3 regions of the Hydrogenophaga sp. R2 genome follow, and region 1 is predicted to be linked to each of the others. Evidence: predicted binding sites of a transcription regulator. Region 1 holds the regulator's gene; each other region holds the start of a gene.
What was found. The regulator sigma-54, encoded in region 1, starts transcription at its own class of promoters, with help from an activator protein. The targets are predictions, from matches to a motif close to TGGCANGNAANCTGCTTT.

Region 2: a site for sigma-54 is predicted at 2,966-2,983, ahead of WD026_RS05875 (CmpA/NrtA family ABC transporter substrate-binding protein). Genes of this name have one in related genera too.
Region 3: a site for sigma-54 is predicted at 1,827-1,844, ahead of WD026_RS07495 (circularly permuted type 2 ATP-grasp protein). Genes of this name have one in related genera too.

The regions. Positions count from the first base shown of each region.
Region 1 covers NZ_JBBHZN010000003.1:412,490-418,223, reverse strand. The annotation lists gene WD026_RS13300 (THUMP domain-containing class I SAM-dependent RNA methyltransferase) at 1-1,084, opposite strand, end outside; gene rpoN (RNA polymerase factor sigma-54) at 1,081-2,691, opposite strand; gene lptB (LPS export ABC transporter ATP-binding protein) at 2,708-3,466, opposite strand; gene lptA (lipopolysaccharide transport periplasmic protein LptA) at 3,463-4,104, opposite strand; gene WD026_RS13280 (thiol:disulfide interchange protein DsbA/DsbL) at 4,217-4,855, opposite strand; gene WD026_RS13275 (SPOR domain-containing protein) at 4,927-5,619, opposite strand; gene argS (arginine--tRNA ligase) at 5,633-5,734, opposite strand, start outside.
Region 2 covers NZ_JBBHZN010000001.1:1,224,427-1,230,160, forward strand. The annotation lists gene WD026_RS05860 (branched-chain amino acid ABC transporter substrate-binding protein) at 1-364, opposite strand, end outside; gene tsaD (tRNA (adenosine(37)-N6)-threonylcarbamoyltransferase complex transferase subunit TsaD) at 375-1,478, opposite strand; gene WD026_RS05870 (nitrate- and nitrite sensing domain-containing protein) at 1,526-2,800, shown strand; gene WD026_RS05875 (CmpA/NrtA family ABC transporter substrate-binding protein) at 3,146-4,438, shown strand; gene ntrB (nitrate ABC transporter permease) at 4,441-5,253, shown strand; gene WD026_RS05885 (ABC transporter ATP-binding protein) at 5,250-5,734, shown strand, end outside.
Region 3 covers NZ_JBBHZN010000001.1:1,539,442-1,545,175, forward strand. The annotation lists gene WD026_RS07490 (alpha-E domain-containing protein) at 1-343, opposite strand, end outside; gene WD026_RS07495 (circularly permuted type 2 ATP-grasp protein) at 363-1,802, opposite strand; gene WD026_RS07500 (hypothetical protein) at 1,936-2,514, shown strand; gene WD026_RS07505 (ComEC/Rec2 family competence protein) at 2,454-4,844, opposite strand; gene WD026_RS07510 (RidA family protein) at 5,032-5,499, shown strand; gene parC (DNA topoisomerase IV subunit A) at 5,522-5,734, opposite strand, start outside.

The DNA of each region.
Region 1 (5,734 bases):
GGCCGTGCGGCTCGGCCGGGGCGGGCGCAGTGCGCGCACCCACGGTGAAGGTGCGCGGGGCACGCTGGCGCGCCCGCTCGGCCGCGTTCTGGCCGGCCACACCGGCGGCCGCAATGCGCTCGCCATAGGGCGGGTTGAGCAGCAGCACGCCGGGGCGGGTGGTGGGTGGCATGCGCTGCAGCGCGTCACCGCCGCGCAGATCGAGCGCGTGGGCCACACCGGCGCGCTCGGCGTTGCGCTGGGCAAAGTCGACCATGCGGAAGGACACGTCGCTGCCGAACACGATGGGGGCATGGCCTTCGGGCCACACCCGCTCTGCCTGCACCGCCTGATCCCGCAGGCCCTGCCACACATGGGACTGGTAGGGCAGCAGCTTCTCGAAGGCAAAGCGACGGTTCAAGCCCGGCGCGATGCGCAGCGCCATCTGCGCCGCCTCGATGGCCACGGTGCCGCTGCCGCAGCAGGGGTCGTACAGCGGATCGATGTCGTCCAGCGATGCGGCCGTGGCGCCGTTCCAGCCGGTGGCCGCGATCATGGCGGCGGCCAGGGTTTCCTTCAGCGGGGCATCGCCCTTGTCCTCGCGCCAGCCGCGCTTGAACAACGGCTCGCCCGAGGTGTCGATGTAGAGCGTGACGGTGTCGGTGGTGAGGTGGGCATACAGGCGCACATCGGGCCAGGTGGTGTCCACGCTCGGGCGTTCGCCCCGCTTGGCACGAAAGCGGTCGCACACCGCGTCCTTGATCTTCAGCGCCGCGAAGTTCAGGCTGGTCAGCGGGCTGTGCTGCGCCGTGATTTCGACCTTGATGGTCTGCTTCGGCGTGAACCAGATCTCCCAGGCCACCTCGGACGCCGCGTTGTACAGGTCCTGTTCGCTGCGGTAGCCGCCATGCCAGAGCCGCACCAGCACCCGCTGGGCCAGCCGGCTGTGCAGGTTGAGCTGCAGCGCATCGCGCCACGAGGCCTGCAGCGACACACCGGCCCGCGCCTTGTAGACGCGCTCGGCGCCGGTGATGCGCTGCACCTCGTCGGCCAGGAAGTCCTCCACGCCGGCGGCGCAGGGCAGAAAGAGATGCAGTTGGTTCACAGGGATTTGCGTAGGTTCGCCGGGGCGATGCGCAGCGCCTCGCGGTACTTGGCCACCGTGCGGCGGGCACATTCGATGCCCTGCTCGCGCAGCAGGTCGGAGAGCTGGTTGTCCGACAGCGGCTTGCCCGGCTCTTCGGACGCGATGAACTGCTTGAGCAGCGCCCGCACCGCCGTGCTGGACGCATTGCCGCCGGTCTCGGTGCCCAGGCTGGAGCCGAAGAAGTACTTGAGTTCGTAGGTGCCGAACGGCGTGGCCATGTACTTGGCGGTGGTCACGCGGCTGATGGTGGATTCGTGCAGGCCCAGTTCGTCGGCGATCTCGCGCAGCACCAGCGGGCGCATGGCGAGTTCGCCGTGCATGAAGAAGTTGCGCTGCCGCTCCACGATGGCGCTGGAGACCCGCAGGATGGTGTCGAAGCGCTGCTGGATGTTCTTGATGAACCAGCGCGCTTCCTGCAGCCGCTGCTGCATGCCGGCATGGCCGGCGTCACCGCCGCCGCGGTTCTGCCGCAGCGCTCCGGCGTACACATCGTGCACCCGCAGGCGCGGCATGACCTCCGGATTGAGCGACACCTTGAAGCCGCGCCCGGCGCGCTCGACGATCACGTCGGGCACCACCACGTTGCGCTCCACGTCCACAAAACGGCGGCCCGGCTTGGGTTCCAGGCGCGAGATGAGGGCGAGTGCCCCGCGCACGGTGTCGTCATCGGCGCCGGTGAGGGCGCACAGGCGCTTGATGTCGCGCTTGGCCATGAGCTCCAGCGGGTGCCCGACGATGGCCAGCGCGGCACGGGCCACCGGCGTGTTGCGCTGCTCCAGGATCTGCAGGCGCAGGCATTCGGCCAGGTTGCGGGCCCCCACGCCGGTGGGCTCCATGTGCTGCAGCCACTGCAGGGCAATGGCCAGGCGCTGGGTGGTGGCTTCCTGCAGGGCCAGGGCCGCATCGGCATTGACCGCCGTGTCGGTGCCTTCCAGGTGCATCAGGCCCAGAGCGAGCGAGGGCAGGTCTTCGTCCAGGTAGCCGTCGTCGTTGAGCGACTCGATCAGGTACACCAGCGCCCGCAGGTCTTCTTCGGAGATGCGCAGGCAGCGGGCCTGGTCGTGCAGAAACGCCTGCAGCGTGACCGGGATGCTGGCCAGGTCGGCGGCGCTGGCGGTGTCGTCGTCGCCGTCGTTGCGCTGGCGGGCCGGGGCATCACCGCCCCACTCGCTGTCGTCGGCCACGATGTCCACCGTGCCGTCGCCCTCCCAGCTTTCCTCCACCGGGGTGGCGCCGTCCAGGCGGGCTTCGAGATCGACCTCCGAGCTCTCGGTGCCCGCGTCGGTGCCCGGGCCGGCGGTGTCAGGCAGGCGGTCGGCGCCGGGCGCCAGCAAGGTGTCGGCGATCTGCTCACCGGCGCTCACCGGGGCGTCGGTCTGCTCGATGCCGAAGGCCTCGCGCTCTGCGGTGTCGTCGGAACGCTCCAGGAACGGGTTCTCGTCGAGCATCTGCTCGACCTCCTGCGCCATCTCCAGCGTGGAGAGCTGCAGCAGGCGGATGGACTGCTGCAGCTGGGGCGTGAGCGCCAGATGCTGCGAGACCCGGAGCGACAGTCCTTGCTTCATCGCGTGGGGGCCATCTTTACATCCGGAAGTGTTCGCCGAGGTAGACCCGGCGCACGTCCGCGTTCTCCACGATCTCGGCCGGCGTGCCGCTGGTCAGCACATGCCCGTCGTTGATGATGTAGGCCCGGTCGCAGATGCCCAGCGTCTCGCGCACGTTGTGGTCGGTGATCAGCACACCGATGCCGCGCGAGCGCAGGAAACCGATGATGCGCTGGATCTCGATGACGGCGATCGGGTCGATGCCGGCAAAGGGCTCGTCGAGCAGGATGAAGCGCGGGTTGGTGGCCAGCGCGCGGGCGATCTCGACCCGGCGGCGTTCACCGCCGGACAGCGCCGGGGCGGGCGAATCGCGCAGGTGGTCCACATGCAGCTCCTGCAGCAGGGCATCCAGCCGCTGCTCCACCACCGCCCTGGACAGGGGCCGGCCATCGTCGTCCTCCTGCAGCTCCAGCACGGCACGCACGTTGTCGGCCACCGACAGCTTGCGGAAGATGGAGGCTTCCTGCGGCAGGTAGCCCAGGCCCAGCCGCGCGCGGCGGTGGATGGGCTGGCGCTCGATGGACTGGCCGTCCAGCAGGATCTGCCCGCCATCGGACCGCAGCAGCCCCACCAGCATGTAGAACGAGGTGGTCTTGCCGGCGCCGTTGGGCCCCAGCAGGCCCACCACTTCGCCCTTGAACACGGCCAGGGACACATCCTTCACCACCAGCCGGCTGCCGTAGGACTTCTTGAGGCCCTTGGCCTCGAGCCGGCTGACCTGGGCATTGGCGGTCAAGGACGGCCTCCCTCGATCTGGCGGCTGGGTTGCAGCGTGGCGCCGTCGGCCGGCGGACGGGCAGCCGGCGCCTGACCGGCCGGAGCGGGTTTGGGGTTCGGGGTGAGCATGGCCCGCACGCGGCCGGACGGGTTGCCCGGACCGCGGGCCGCCTCGCCGCCGTCCACGGTGAACACGTCGGTGGTGTTGTTGTAGACGATGACGTTGCCCAGGGTCTCGTCGTTGAGCTGGGTGCCCTTGTAGCGGCGCATGACGGCGTCACCGGTGAACTTGACGGTGTCGGCGCGGCTGTCGTAATCGATGCGTTGGGCCTCGCCTTCGATGAATTCGTCCACGCCCTCGCGCTTCTGGCGGAAGAACGCCCGTTGACCGGTGGCCACGCCGAACTGGTTGCCGGCGGTGTCCTGCCGCACCTCCACCCGGGCACCGCGGATGACGATGGTGCCCTTGGTGATGATCACGTTGCCGGTGAAGACGCTGGTCTGGCGGGCGTCGTCGTAGCGCAGGGCGTCGGCCTCGGCATTCATGGGCTTGTCGCGGTCGGCTTTTTCGGCATGGGCCGTCGGCGCGCTGCACAGGGCCGCCAGCAGGCACCAGGCCGGCAGGCGGGACAAGCTCGAAAAGGGGAATGCAGGCATGGTCGTCCAGGGCACGAAACTTGCATGCATTGTAACGACGAGGCCCCGTCGAAACGGGGCCCCGCGAGAGAGAAAAAGGCAGGGCTTCAGGCCTTGCAAAAAAGGCAGGGCTTCAGGCCTTGCGGACCTCGGCGATCAGTGCGCTGGCCACCGTCAGGGTGCGGGGACCCTGGCCGCTGATGTAGTAGCGGCCGGCCACGCCCATGGCGGGCGTGCCTTCCACCGCATAGGCCTCCTGCAGCGAGGCGGCCTGCTGGGCCTTGGTGCCGATGGCGGCCGAGTTGAAGATCTCGGTGAACCGGGCGCGGTCCAGACCCTGCTTGACCACCCAGTCGGTGATGGGGCCGGCCGTGGTCAGCGGCAGGCGCTGGCCGTGGATGGCCTCGAACACCTTGGCGTGCAAGGCCTTGACCTGGTCCATGGCTTCCAGGGTGTAGTACAGGCGCTGCATGGGCACGAAGGCCGGGCTGAAGGCCACCGGGACGCGGCGCACCGTCACATAAGCGGGCTGGCGGGCGATCCACTCCTCGAAGGCGGGCTCGAAGTTGGCGCAGTGGATGCAGCTGTAGGCGAAGAACTCCACCACCTCGACCTGGCTGGGCGGCGCCTGCACAGGGGCCGGCTTGGCCAGGCGCTGGTAATCGGTGCCTTCCTTGGGCGCGACGCGCTGGGCGAAGGCCGGCAGGGCGGTTCCGGTCAGGGTGACGGCACCGGCGGCCAGGAGGGAACGGGAGAAATCACGGCGTTGCATGCGTTGGGGCTCCTGAAGGGAATGGCGTTTGGGCGGGGTTGGCCGGACAAAAGTTCCCGGGTGGCCGCTCGTCAGCGCTGGACGCGCACCAGGGCCGACTCCACCCCGTTCACATTGAGCTGCTCCTGGGTGAGTTCGGCCAGGGCTTTCTGGGTGAACGGACCGACGCGCACGCGGTACACGGTGCGGCCGTTCTGCTCGCGTTCGCTGACCTGGGCGTCGATGCCCATCATGGCCAGCTTGGCGCGCTGGGTCTCGGCGTCTTCGGGGGTGCGGAAGGCCCCGGCCTGCACGAAGTAGTTGAACGGGTCCAGACCGGGTGCGGCGGCCGCCGTGGGCGGGGTGGCGGCACCGGCGGCGGGCGCCTGACCGGTGCGCTGCTGCATCAGGTCGCCCAGCGGGTCGGCCGGGGTCTTGCCAGCGGCCGGGGCGGTGGCGGGCGCCGGCAGGGGCTTGCCGTCGGCGGGCGGGACCGACACCGTGCCGGCCGCCGTGTCGCCCGTGGCCGGTGCGGCCGGCGCAGGGGCTGCACCCGGCGTGCGGGTGGCCGCGGCGTTCGGGTTCCAGCCCTTGTTGCGCTCGGCTTCCTTGGCATCGGCGCCGGCATCGCGGGACAGGCCCCGGTCCACGAAGGGCACCGGCACCTTGGTCACATACACGGCCACGGCCAGCGCCGCGCCCAGGCCCACCAGGAGACCGGCCACGAAGCCGATGAGGGTGCCGCCCAGGGCATGGCGGGGACGGGAAACGGGAGTCTTCTTCATGGTGGGTGGGCCCTTACATCTTTTGCGGAGCACTCACGCCCAGCACAGCCAGGCCATTGTGCAATACCTGTGCGGTGGCCGCGACCAGGGCCAGGCGGGCCCGCTTGACGCCTTC
Region 2 (5,734 bases), on a different contig from region 1:
GCGCACTCGCCGCCGCCGACGAATTGCCCTGGGTCACGATGGCGATGCCGCGGTCGCTGGCCGAGCGCAGGGCCGACAAGGCCTCTTCGGTCTGGCCCTTGCTGTCGAAGCGTTCGATGCGCAGCGGCCGGGCCCCACCGGGCAGCGGCACGCCGCCGCGCGCATTGACCCGTTCGGTGGCCCACACCAGGTTGCGCCAGACCGCTTCGCCGGCCAGACCGGCCGGGCCGGACAGGCCCTCGATGAGGGCGATGCGGATCGGCTCGGGGGCGGGCGCGGTCTGGGCGCTGGCCAGCGAGGGCCACAGGGGCAGGGACAGCAGCAGGCCGGCGGCCAGCCGCCGGGAAACGGTCTTCAGGCGCATGGAGGAACGATCAGGCGGGGGTGGAGAGTTCGGCCAGCGGCCAGCGGGGCCGCACATCGAAACGGCCCTGCAGGGCCGAGGTGGTCTGCAGCTCGGCGTCCGACAGCAGCCCGTGGCGTGCGCGCAGGGCAGCGGCCATGGCGATCATGGCGCCGTTGTCGGTGCACAGGTGCAGTTCCGGGTAGTGCACCCGGGCGCCGCGGCGGGCGCAGGCGGCATCGAGCTGTTCGCGCAGGCGCGTGTTGGCGCCCACGCCGCCGGCCACCACCAGGCGCTTGAGGCCGGTGGCATCGAGCGCGGCCAGCGACTTGCGCACCAGCACGTCCACGATGGCGGCCTGCACGCTGGCGGCCACGTCGGCCTTCTGCTGCGCCGACAGCGGATCGGCCAGCCGGCTGGTGGCCGGCCCCTCGGGGGCCGCATGAGCCAGCCTTTTCACCTGGGTGAGCACCGCCGTCTTGAGGCCGGCAAACGAAAAATCGAGGTCGCCGCTGTGCAGCAGCGGCCGGGGAAACTTGTAGGCCGTCTCGCTGCCCTGCAGCGCCAGCCGGGCCAGCGCCGGGCCACCGGGGTAGCCCAGGCCCAGCAGCTTGGCCGACTTGTCGAAGGCTTCGCCGGCGGCGTCGTCGATGGTCTCGCCCAGCAGCTCGTAGCGCCCCACCCCGTCCACCCGCATGAGCTGGGTGTGGCCACCCGACACCAGCAGGGCCACGAAGGGAAACTCGGGCGGATCGGCGCTCAGGAAGGGCGACAGCAGGTGGCCTTCGAGGTGGTGCACGCCCAGCACCGGGCGACCCAGCGCAAATCCCAGCGCGGCGCCCACGCCGGCGCCCACCAGCAGGGCCCCGGCCAGACCCGGGCCCCGGGTGCAGGCCACCAGATCGACCTCGGTCAGCGAGCGGCCCGCCTGGGCCAGCACCGCGTCGGTCAGCGGCAGCACGCGGCGGATGTGGTCGCGGCTGGCCAGCTCGGGCACCACGCCGCCATAGGCCTGGTGCATCTCGATCTGGCTGTGCAGCGCAGCGCCCAGCAGGCGCGGTGTGCCGGTGCCGCCGGCATCCACCAGCGCCACACCGGTTTCGTCGCAGGACGACTCGATTCCCAGGATCAGCATGGGCGGGGAGTGTACGGGCGGCACGAATGTTGCTGGCCCACCGGTCCATGAAATCGGCCCTGAGCTTCCTGATCGCCGCGCGCCGCAGCGAGATCGCCGGCCTGCAGCGGCTGGCCCTGACCAGCGAACTGGTGGGCGCCATCGGCCGGCTGGTGCATGCCCTGCAGCGCGAGCGCGGGCTGTCCAACCTGTACCTGGGTTCGCGCGGGCAGCGCTGGGCCGCCGAGCGCAGCGCGCAGGTCGCCCAGAGCGAGGCCCTGCAGGACCAGGTGCTGCGGGCCTTCGAGCAGCTCGACACCGACGCTGCCCGCAGCGGCCACCGCGCGCGGCTGTTCGGCCGCATTGCCTACGCCATGCAGGGCATGAGCGCCCTGCCCCGCCTGCGCGAACGGGTGGCGCAGTGCCAGTGGAGCACCGACCGCACCGTGGCGGCCTATGCCCGGCTGATCCAGGCGCTGCTGGGCGTGGTGTTCGAGGCGGCCGACAGCGCCTGGGACCCGGAGATATCGCGCCACCTGGTGGCCTTCCTGAACTTCCTGCAGGGCAAGGAGTTCGCCGGCCAGGAGCGGGCCACCGGCTCGGCGCTGTTTGCGGCCGGGCGGGCCGACGCCGACAGCCAGCAGCGCCTGCTGCACTTCATCGAGTCGCAGGAGCGCTGCCTGCAGGTCTGCACCGACCTGGCCAGCCCGGCCATCCGGGACTTGTGGCAGGCCGCGCAGCAGCCCGAGCACCTGATGCCGCTGGAGCGCATGCGCCGCATCCTGTGCACCACGGCCTCCGGCGGCACGCTGGACGCGGCGCTCAGCCAGCCCTGGTTCGACGCCTGCACCCGGCGCATCGACGCCATGAAGACGGTGGAGGACGCCCTGGCCGCCGAGCTGCAGGGCCTGTGCAGCCTGCGGCTGGAAAGCACCGCCCGCGATCTGGCCGGCCTGGAACGCATGGCGGCCAGCCTGCGCACCGAGCCGGGCCAGGAAGCCCCCGACTTCTTCGACGATGCCGCCGAGCCCGGCCTGCCGGCCGGTCTGGCGGGTGCGGGCGACGGTTTCCGCGCGCCCATGGACCCGTCGCTGCTGGAGCTGGTGCGCGAGCAGGCCCGGCGCCTGCAGAGCATGGGCGACGAGCTGGACGCGGTGCGCGCCACCCTGAACGAGCGCAAGACCATCGAGCGCGCCAAGGGCCTGCTCATGGCCCACCGGCAGCTCTCGGAAGACCAGGCCCACAAGACCATGCGCCAGATGGCCATGAACCAGAACCGCCGGCTCATCGATGTGGCCGAAGCGGTGCTGGCCATGGCCGAGGTGCTGCCCTCGCGCGGCTGACCCGGCCAGGCCGGGACCGCACCGGGACCGCACCGGATTTGTGCGGCGCACCAAAACAGGCCCCCCGCCCACCGCTCGCCCAGCCGCCGCACCCACCGCCCGACGGGGCCACGAACCCAGGCAAATCAAGGACTTGGCACCGCCCTGCGCACAAGACCCTGCGGCTGGCACGGTATCTGCATGGGTATGGGCACGACAAGCGGGCCAACGGCGGTCTGCCGGTCGAACGTCCACCCCGGACTCGGACAACGGCGTCCATTGCCGGCCTGCCCTGCAGGCCCTGGCGATGGGCGCCGTTGTGTTTTTCCGGACCCGTTTTTCCATCTGCCCACCCAGGAGCCCGCCATGACCCTTCCGCCCCGCACCGCCCCGGCCACGGACACCACCGCCAGCACCCCTGCGCCCGCTGCGAGCGACCGCCGCGACTTTCTGCGCCAGGGCGCGGCCCTGGGCGGCGCTGCCCTGTTCGGCAGCCTGGGCTACCAGCCGGTGTGGGCCGCCGGGTCGGACGCACCGGAGAAGACCGAGGTGAAGATCGGCTTCATCCCGCTGACCGACTGCGCCAGCGTGGTGATGGCCGCGGAGCTGGGCCTGGACAAGAAATACGGCGTGAAGATCGTGCCCAACAAGGAAGCCAGCTGGGCCGGCGTGCGCGACAAGCTGGTCAATGGCGAACTCGACATGGCCCATGTGCTGTACGGCCTGATCTACGGCCTGCAGCTCGGCACCGCCGGCCCGCGCAAGGACATGGCGGTGCTGATGAGTCTGAACCACAACGGTCAGGCCCTGACGCTGTCGAAGAAGCTGGCCGAGAAGGGCGCGGTGGACGCCCCCAGCCTGGCCAAGCTCATGGCTACCGAGAAGCGCGAATACACCTTCGCCCAGACCTTCCCCACCGGCACCCATGCCATGTGGCTGTACTACTGGCTGGCCAGCGCCGGCATCGACCCGTTCAAGGACGCGCGCGCCATCGTGGTGCCGCCGCCGCAGATGGTGGCCAACATGCGGGTGGGCAACATGGACGGTTTCTGCGTGGGCGAACCCTGGAACCACCGGGCCATCATGGACGGCATCGGCGTCACGGCCAACACCACGCAGGACATCTGGAAGGACCACCCCGAGAAGGTGCTGGGCACCACGGCCGAGTTCGTGCAGAAGTACCCCAACACCGCCCGCGCGGTGACGGCCGCCATCCTGGAAGCCGGCAAGTGGATCGACGCCGGCCTGGTCAACAAGAACCGCATGGCCGAGACCATCGCCCAGCGCGCCTACGTGAACACCGGCGTGGACGCCATCAACCAGCGCATCCTGGGCCGCTACCAGAACGGCATGGGCAGGACCTGGGACGACCCCAACCACATGAAGTTCTACAACGACGGGCTGGTGAACTTCCCCTACCTGTCCGACGGCATGTGGTTCCTGACCCAGCACAAGCGCTGGGGCCTGCTCAAGAGCCACCCGGATTACCTGGCCGTGGCCAAGGCGGTCAACCGCATCGACATCTACAAGCAGGCCGCCGACGCCACCAGGACGCCGCTGCCCAAGTCGGAGATGCGCAGCGCGAAGTTCATCGACGGCGCGGTGTGGGACGGCAAGGACCCGGCCAAGTACGCCGACGGCTTCAAGATCAAGGCCTGAGCATGAGCGCGGTGGCATCACGTTCTTCGCTGCTGATGGCCGGCTTCTGGCGCCGCGTGGTGCCCCCGGTGCTCGGGCTGCTCTTCCTGGTGCTGGTGTGGTCGCTGATCGCCAGCACCGGCGACAACGGCATACCCACCCCGGGCCAGACCTGGACCCAGGCCCTGCAGGTGTTCTCCGATCCGTTCTACCAGGCCGGGCCGAACGACCAGGGCGTGGGCTGGAACGTGCTGATGTCGCTGGAGCGGGTGGCACTCGGTTTCGGCCTGGCCGCGCTGGTGGGCATCCCGGCGGGCTTCGCCATCGGCCGCTTCGAGTTCCTGGGGCGCATGTTCAACCCCATCATCAGCCTGCTGCGGCCGGTCTCGCCGCTGGCCTGGCTGCCCATCGGCCTGCTGGTGTTCAAGGGCGCCAACCCGGCGGCCATCTGGACCATCTTCATCTGCTCCATCTGGCCCATGGTCATCAACACCGCCGTGGGCGTGCAGCGGGTGCCGCAGGACTACATGAACGTGGCCCGGGTGCTCAATCTGAGCGAGTGGAAGGTCTTCACCCGCATCCTGTTCCCGGCCGTGCTGCCCTACCTGCTGACCGGCGTGCGGCTGGCGGTGGGCACGGCCTGGCTGGTGATCGTGGCCGCCGAAATGCTCACCGGCGGCGTGGGCATCGGCTTCTGGGTCTGGGACGAGTGGAACAACCTGAACGTGGCCTCCATCATCATCGCCATCGGTGTGATCGGCGTGGTCGGGCTGCTGCTCGAACTCGCCCTCATCCGCCTGGCATCCCTGTTCACCTACGAGGAGGTCAAGGCATGAGCACCGCCGTTCCCATGCACCCGGAGCGCTTCATCGACATCCAGTCGGTGGAGCAGACCTTCCGCACCCGCCAGGGTGATTTCCCCGCGCTGCGCGACATCCACCTCACCGTGGCGCAGGGCGAGTTCGTCACCCTGATCGGCCACTCGGGCTGCGGCAAGTCCACCCTGCTCAACCTGATCGCCGGCCTCACCCGGCCCACCGCCGGCGTGCTCTTGTGCGCCGACCGCGAGATCAAGGGGCCGGGGCCGGAGCGCGCCGTGGTGTTCCAGAACCACTCGCTGCTGCCCTGGCTGACCTGTGCCGACAACGTGTACCTGGCGGTTGAGCGGGTGTTTGGCGCCACCGAGAACAAGGCCCGCCTGCGCGAACGCACCGCTGCCGCGCTGGAGCTGGTGGGCCTGTCGCACGCGGCCACCCAACGGCCGGGCGAGATCTCGGGCGGCATGAAGCAGCGGGTGGGCATTGCCCGTGCGCTGTC
Region 3 (5,734 bases), on a different contig from region 1:
TGCTGTTCTGGGTTTCCCACAGCTCGGTGGTGAGGGCGCCGCGCACGGCCCGTGCGTTCTCGCGGGCCGCGTGCAGGCACGACACGATGCTCGACGGGTTGGACTCGTCGCGGACCATGAAATCCATGACGTTGCGCGAGGTGATGTCCTGCCCGTACTTGGCGGTGTAGGCCGGCAGCAGCTCGCTGATGGACAGCAGACCCTGCCAGCCCACCTGGGCCACGGCGGCCGACTGCGGCAGCAGCGCGGTCTGGTAGTTCACATCGAGCATGCGGGCGGTGTTTTCGGCCCGCTCGGTGTAGCGGGACATCCAGAACAGGTGATCAGCGGTGCGGGAGAGCATGGCGGGCCTCGGTGGGTGTTCAGTCTTCGAGAATCCAGGTGTCCTTGGTGCCCCCGCCCTGCGAGGAATTCACCACCAGCGAGCCCTCCTTCAGGGCCACGCGGGTCAGGCCACCGGGCACCATCTGCACCTCGCGACCCGACAGCACGAAAGGACGCAGGTCGATGTGGCGCGGGGCGATGCCGCTGTCCACATAGGTGGGGCAGGTCGAGAGGCTCAGCGTGGGCTGGGCGATGTAGCCGGCCGGGTTGGCCACCACCGCCTCGCGGAAGGCCTCGATCTCGGCGCGGGTGCTGGCCGGTCCGACCAGCATGCCGTAGCCGCCGGCGCCGTGCACCTCCTTGACCACCAGCTCGTCCAGGTGGGCCAGGATGTACTTGAGGTCTTCCGGGTCGCGCCCCATGAAGGTCGGCACGTTGCTCAGGATGGGTTTCTGACCGAGGTAGAACTCGATCATCTTCGGCACATACGGGTAGATGGACTTGTCGTCCGCGATGCCGGTGCCCACCGCATTGCAGATGGTCACGTTGCCGCTGCGGTACACACCCAGCAGGCCGGCGCAGCCCAGGGTGGAGGTGGGGCGGAACACCAGCGGGTCGAGGAAGTCGTCGTCCACCCGCCGGTAGATCACGTCCACCCGGCGCGGGCCCTGGGTGGTGCGCATGTAGACGAAGTTGTCGCGCACGAACAGGTCCTGCCCCTCGACCAGTTCCACGCCCATCTGCTGGGCCAGGAAGGCGTGCTCGAAGTACGCGCTGTTGTACATGCCGGGGGTGAGCACCACGACCGTGGGCTCGGCCGTGGTGGCGGGGCTCACGGCCCGCAGCGTTTCCAGCAGCAGGTCGGGGTAATGGGCCACCGGGGCGACCCGGTTCTCGGTGAACAGCTCGGGGAAGAGCCGCATCATCATCTTGCGGTCTTCGAGCATGTAGCTCACGCCGCTGGGCACGCGCAGGTTGTCCTCCAGCACGTAGTACTCGCCCTGGCCGGCGGCGTTGGGGGCCCGCACGATGTCGATGCCGGCGATGTGCGAGTAGATCTGGCTCGGCACGTCCACGCCCATCATCTCGGGGCGGAACTGGGCGTTCTGGAACACCTGGTCGGCCGGGACGATGCCGGCCTTGATGATGTCCTGGCCGTGGTACACGTCGTGGATGAAGCGGTTGAGCGCGGTCACGCGCTGCACCAGACCGGCCTCCATGGTCCGCCACTCGTCGGCCGGGATGATCCGGGGGATCAGGTCGAAGGGAATCAGGCGCTCGGTGCCGGCGCCGTCCTCGTCCTTGGCGCCATACACCGCAAAGGTGATGCCGACGCGGCGGAAGATCACCTCGGCCTCCTGCCGCCGGGCCGCCATCACCTCGGGCGGCTGCTGCGCCAGCCAGCGGGCGTACTGCAGGTAGTGCTGGCGCACCTCGGCGGGCGAGGCGTTCATTTCGTCAAACATCGGTCGGCTCATGGGGGCGATCTCCTGGGTTCGAGCTTAGCAAGTATCGGGCCACACGCCGCCAGTCGCCCGGCGGGAACTTGAGGGTCACGGCCGGTGGATGCGGTGCGCCGCCACGGTCACCCATGAGAACCGCGGCTCGCCCGTGCCCACCCGACCTGCCATGAACTTCGCCTCCACCCTGCCCGCCGAACTGGCTGAAGCCGCCGCGGTGCGCCATGACGGTACCGGGGCGATGCCCGGATCGCGGCCGGTTCCGCTGCGTTGCGTGCAAAGCCTTCTGGCCCGCCCGCCGGTCGTGCAGCTCGCCCCCCATCCCTCGGCCCTGAACCGGCAGCTGCAGAAACGCTGCCTGGAGCTGCAGCAGATGGTGGCCGGCATGCGCCGCTGCGCCCTGGAGCAGGCCAACCGGGAACTCATTCACCGCCACCGCCCCGGCCCGCCGTCGTGGCAGCGCCTGCAGACCGCCCAGGCCACCTGGCTGCGCCAATGGACCGAACTGATGGACCAGCTGGAGGGACTGCAGGCCGGCCTGCCCGACGATGCCCGGACGCCTCGCGACCAGGCCACCGTGATCGAGGCCCACCGGCTGATCGAGTCGATCCGGCTGTGGGCCCTGGGCTTTCGGATGGACACCGATGTCGGTCTCGACATGGCGCCGGCTCACGATGGCGCGTCCGCACTGTGGCGCTGGGTGGCCGGCATCACCGGCACCTGCCAGTGACGCGGGCGGCGCAGCCGCTCGCATTCCACCTCCTCGGGGACGCTGCTGCGCCAGCCCACGGCCCCACAGCTCGGGGTGTCGACCAGGCGCACCGAACGCTCCCGGTAACGCTCCACCACATCGGGCGCCGGATGCCCGAACCGGTTCATGAAGCCGGCCTGCACGATGGCCACCGACGGACGCCACACATTCAGCAGCACCGGGCTGCTGGACGTGCGGCTGCCATGGTGCGGCACCACGAGCAGATCGACCCGCCGGTCCGGCTCGGCCAGGGCCATGCGGGTCTCGCGCGCTGCATCCACATCGCCGGTGAGCACAGCCGAGGTGCCATCGGCGGCCTCCACTCGCAACACGCACGACATGGCGTTGCTGACCAGACGCCCGCGGCCATCGTCGCCGTAGTCGTCCGCCAGCGGGCTGAGCACCTCGAAGCGCACCCCGTCCCAGACCCAGGACTGGCCACGCAGGCAACGTAGCGGCGCCAGGGCCGGCTCGGACGACGACCACTGCGCACCGGGCCAGGCCGCGCGCACGGCAGCGCTGCCACCGGCATGGTCGGTGTCGCGATGGCTGACCATCACGTGGTCGGGCGCCACACCCAGCGCGCGCAGGGTGGGCACCACCACGCGCGCGCCTGCATCACCGGCCCCGACCCAGGCCGGGCCGGTGTCGTGCAGCAGGGCATGGGTGCGCGTCTGCACCAGCACCGCGCTGCCCTGCCCCACATCCAGCGCCAGCACCTGAAACTGTCCGGGTGCCGGCCGGTCCGGTGACCAGGCCAAGGCCCAGGCCAGCATCAGCGCGCCGGCACCGCGCCACAGCAGCGGCCCGGGCCACACCGCGAGCACGCCACCGCCCATGGCCGCCAGGGCCCAGTGCAGCGGCCAGACCGGCCGCGACCACACGGCCATGCCGGATGCCGCCAGCCAGCGCAGCAAGGCCTGCAGAGGGGCCATGGCCCAGGCCGCCGCATCCCACAGCGGCGGGATCGGTCCGCCCAGCAAGGTGAGCGGGGTGACCACGAAGCTGACCCACGGAATCGCCACCAGGTTGGCCAGCAGCCCCACCAGCGAGGTTTCGCCGAACAGCCAGAGCGACAAGGGCGCCAGGGCCAGGGTGATCACCAGCTGCTCGCGCAGCAGGCGCCGCACCGCCGCGCCGCGTCCCTGCGCGGGGTGCCCGGCGCGGTCGTCGGTGGCCATGAGCACGCCCACCGCCACGAAGCTCAGCCAGAAGCCCGCCTGCAGCCAGGCCCAGGGCTCCAGGCACAGCACCGCCGCCAGCACCACCAGCCATTGCACCGGCCAGGGCCAGTGCCGCGCGCCCTGGCGCAGCCACAAGGCCAGGGCCAGCATCAGCACCGTGCGCTGCGCCGGCACGCCCCAGCCCGCCGCCAGCGCATAGGCCGCAGCCGACAGCCAGCCACCCACATCGGCCACGCGGGAGGCCGGTGCCCGCAGCAGCAGGGCCGGCCAGTGCTGCCCGGCCACACGCCAGAGCCGACGGATGATGGCCACGGCCATCCAGGCAAACAGGGTGATGTGCAGACCGGAGATGGCCATCAGGTGGGCCACACCGGTACGGCGGAACAGATCCCAGTCGTCTGCGCCGATGGCGTCCTGATCGCCCACCGCCAGCGCCGCCAGCACGCCGCCTTGGCCGGTGTGCGCCAGACGCTGCTGCAGCCGGTCGGACATGGACTGCCGCCAGCGCTCCAGCGGGTACTGCCCGGTGGGACCCAGCGCGCGGGCACCGGGCCGCACGCTGCCCTGCGCACCGATGCCCTGCGACCACGCATGCAGTTCACGGTCACCCCCGTGCGGGTTGCCCAAGCCGTGCACCGGCCGCAGCCGCACCGAGAGCTGCCAGCGGTCGCCCACCGTCACCTCGGGCAACGGGTCGGTGGGATCGGACGCAGCACCGCGCGCGTTCTGCCACAGGCCCACCGTGATGCGCGACGGCACCCGGACCGGCTCGCCCCGGTGCAGCGCCGACTCCACCGCCAGCACCCAGCGCACGCCCTGCGGCCCGCGCACCGGCAGGCTGGCGACCACGCCCACCAGCTCGACCTCCTGCCCCCACAAGGCGGGGGCCAGCCGATCGGCCTGGCGCTCCAGACCGCGCCAGCCGGCGGCACCGAAGGCGACCACGCAACCGGACAACAGCCACAGAACGCCGGGGCGCCACCGGCAGAGCCAGCGGCCCAGCACCAGCGGCGCCAGCACGGGAACGCCATATGCCGGCCACGGCCACAGCCACCCCTGCTGCAGCTGCAGCACGGTGCCGCAGACCAGGCCCAGGGCCAGCCAGCCCGGTGCGCCGAGCCCCACCCGGGACCATCCGCCGCCCGGTACACCCACCTCTCCATCTTCCGGCCCATCCGATGTCCGCATGCCTGTCCCCGTGCCACCGGTGACCCATGCCCCCGCTGTGCGCACGCGACCCTAGCCCGCTGCGCCAGGCCTTACCCCGGGCAGCACCCCCCTAGAATGGCCGGCTGTTTTTCAAGGAGACCCCATGAGCGTTTACGACAAGCTGGGCCAGCTCGGCATCACCCTGCCGCCGGTGGCCGTGCCCGCAGCGGCCTACGTGCCCTTCGTGCAGACGGGCCACCTGATCTTCCTGAGCGGCCACATCGCCAAGCGCGACGGCAAGGCCTGGGTCGGTCAGCTGGGCGCCGACATGACCACCGAACAGGGCAAGGCCGCCGCACGCGCCATTGCCATCGACCTCATGGGCACGCTGCACGCCGCCTGCCAGGCCAGCGGCAAGACGCTGGACGACGTGCGCCGCATCGTCAAGGTCATGAGCCTGGTCAACAGCACCGGCAGCTACACCGAGCAGCACCTGGTCACCAACGGCGCCAGCGAGCTGTTCGGCGAGGTGTTCGGCCCGGCCGGCGCCCACGCCCGCAGCGCCTTCGGCGTGGCCCAGATCCCGATGGGCGCCTGCGTGGAAATCGAGCTGATCGCCGAGATCGGCTGACCGGCCCGACCCGTCACGAAAGTCACTCCACCCGCGCGATGCGGGTGGGCTTGAAGCCCAGATCGGCCGCCTTGCCCTTGCGGCCGCGCAGGGCTCGCGCATTGTTGAGGCTGCGGATTTCCAGCGTCTCGTCGCGCTCCTTGCCGCCGCGCCCGATGCCGTCGATGCGCACGCTGCGGGTGTAGGCCGCGGCCCCGGCCAGGGTGTCCTTGGGCTCCAGGTCGATCAGCATCAG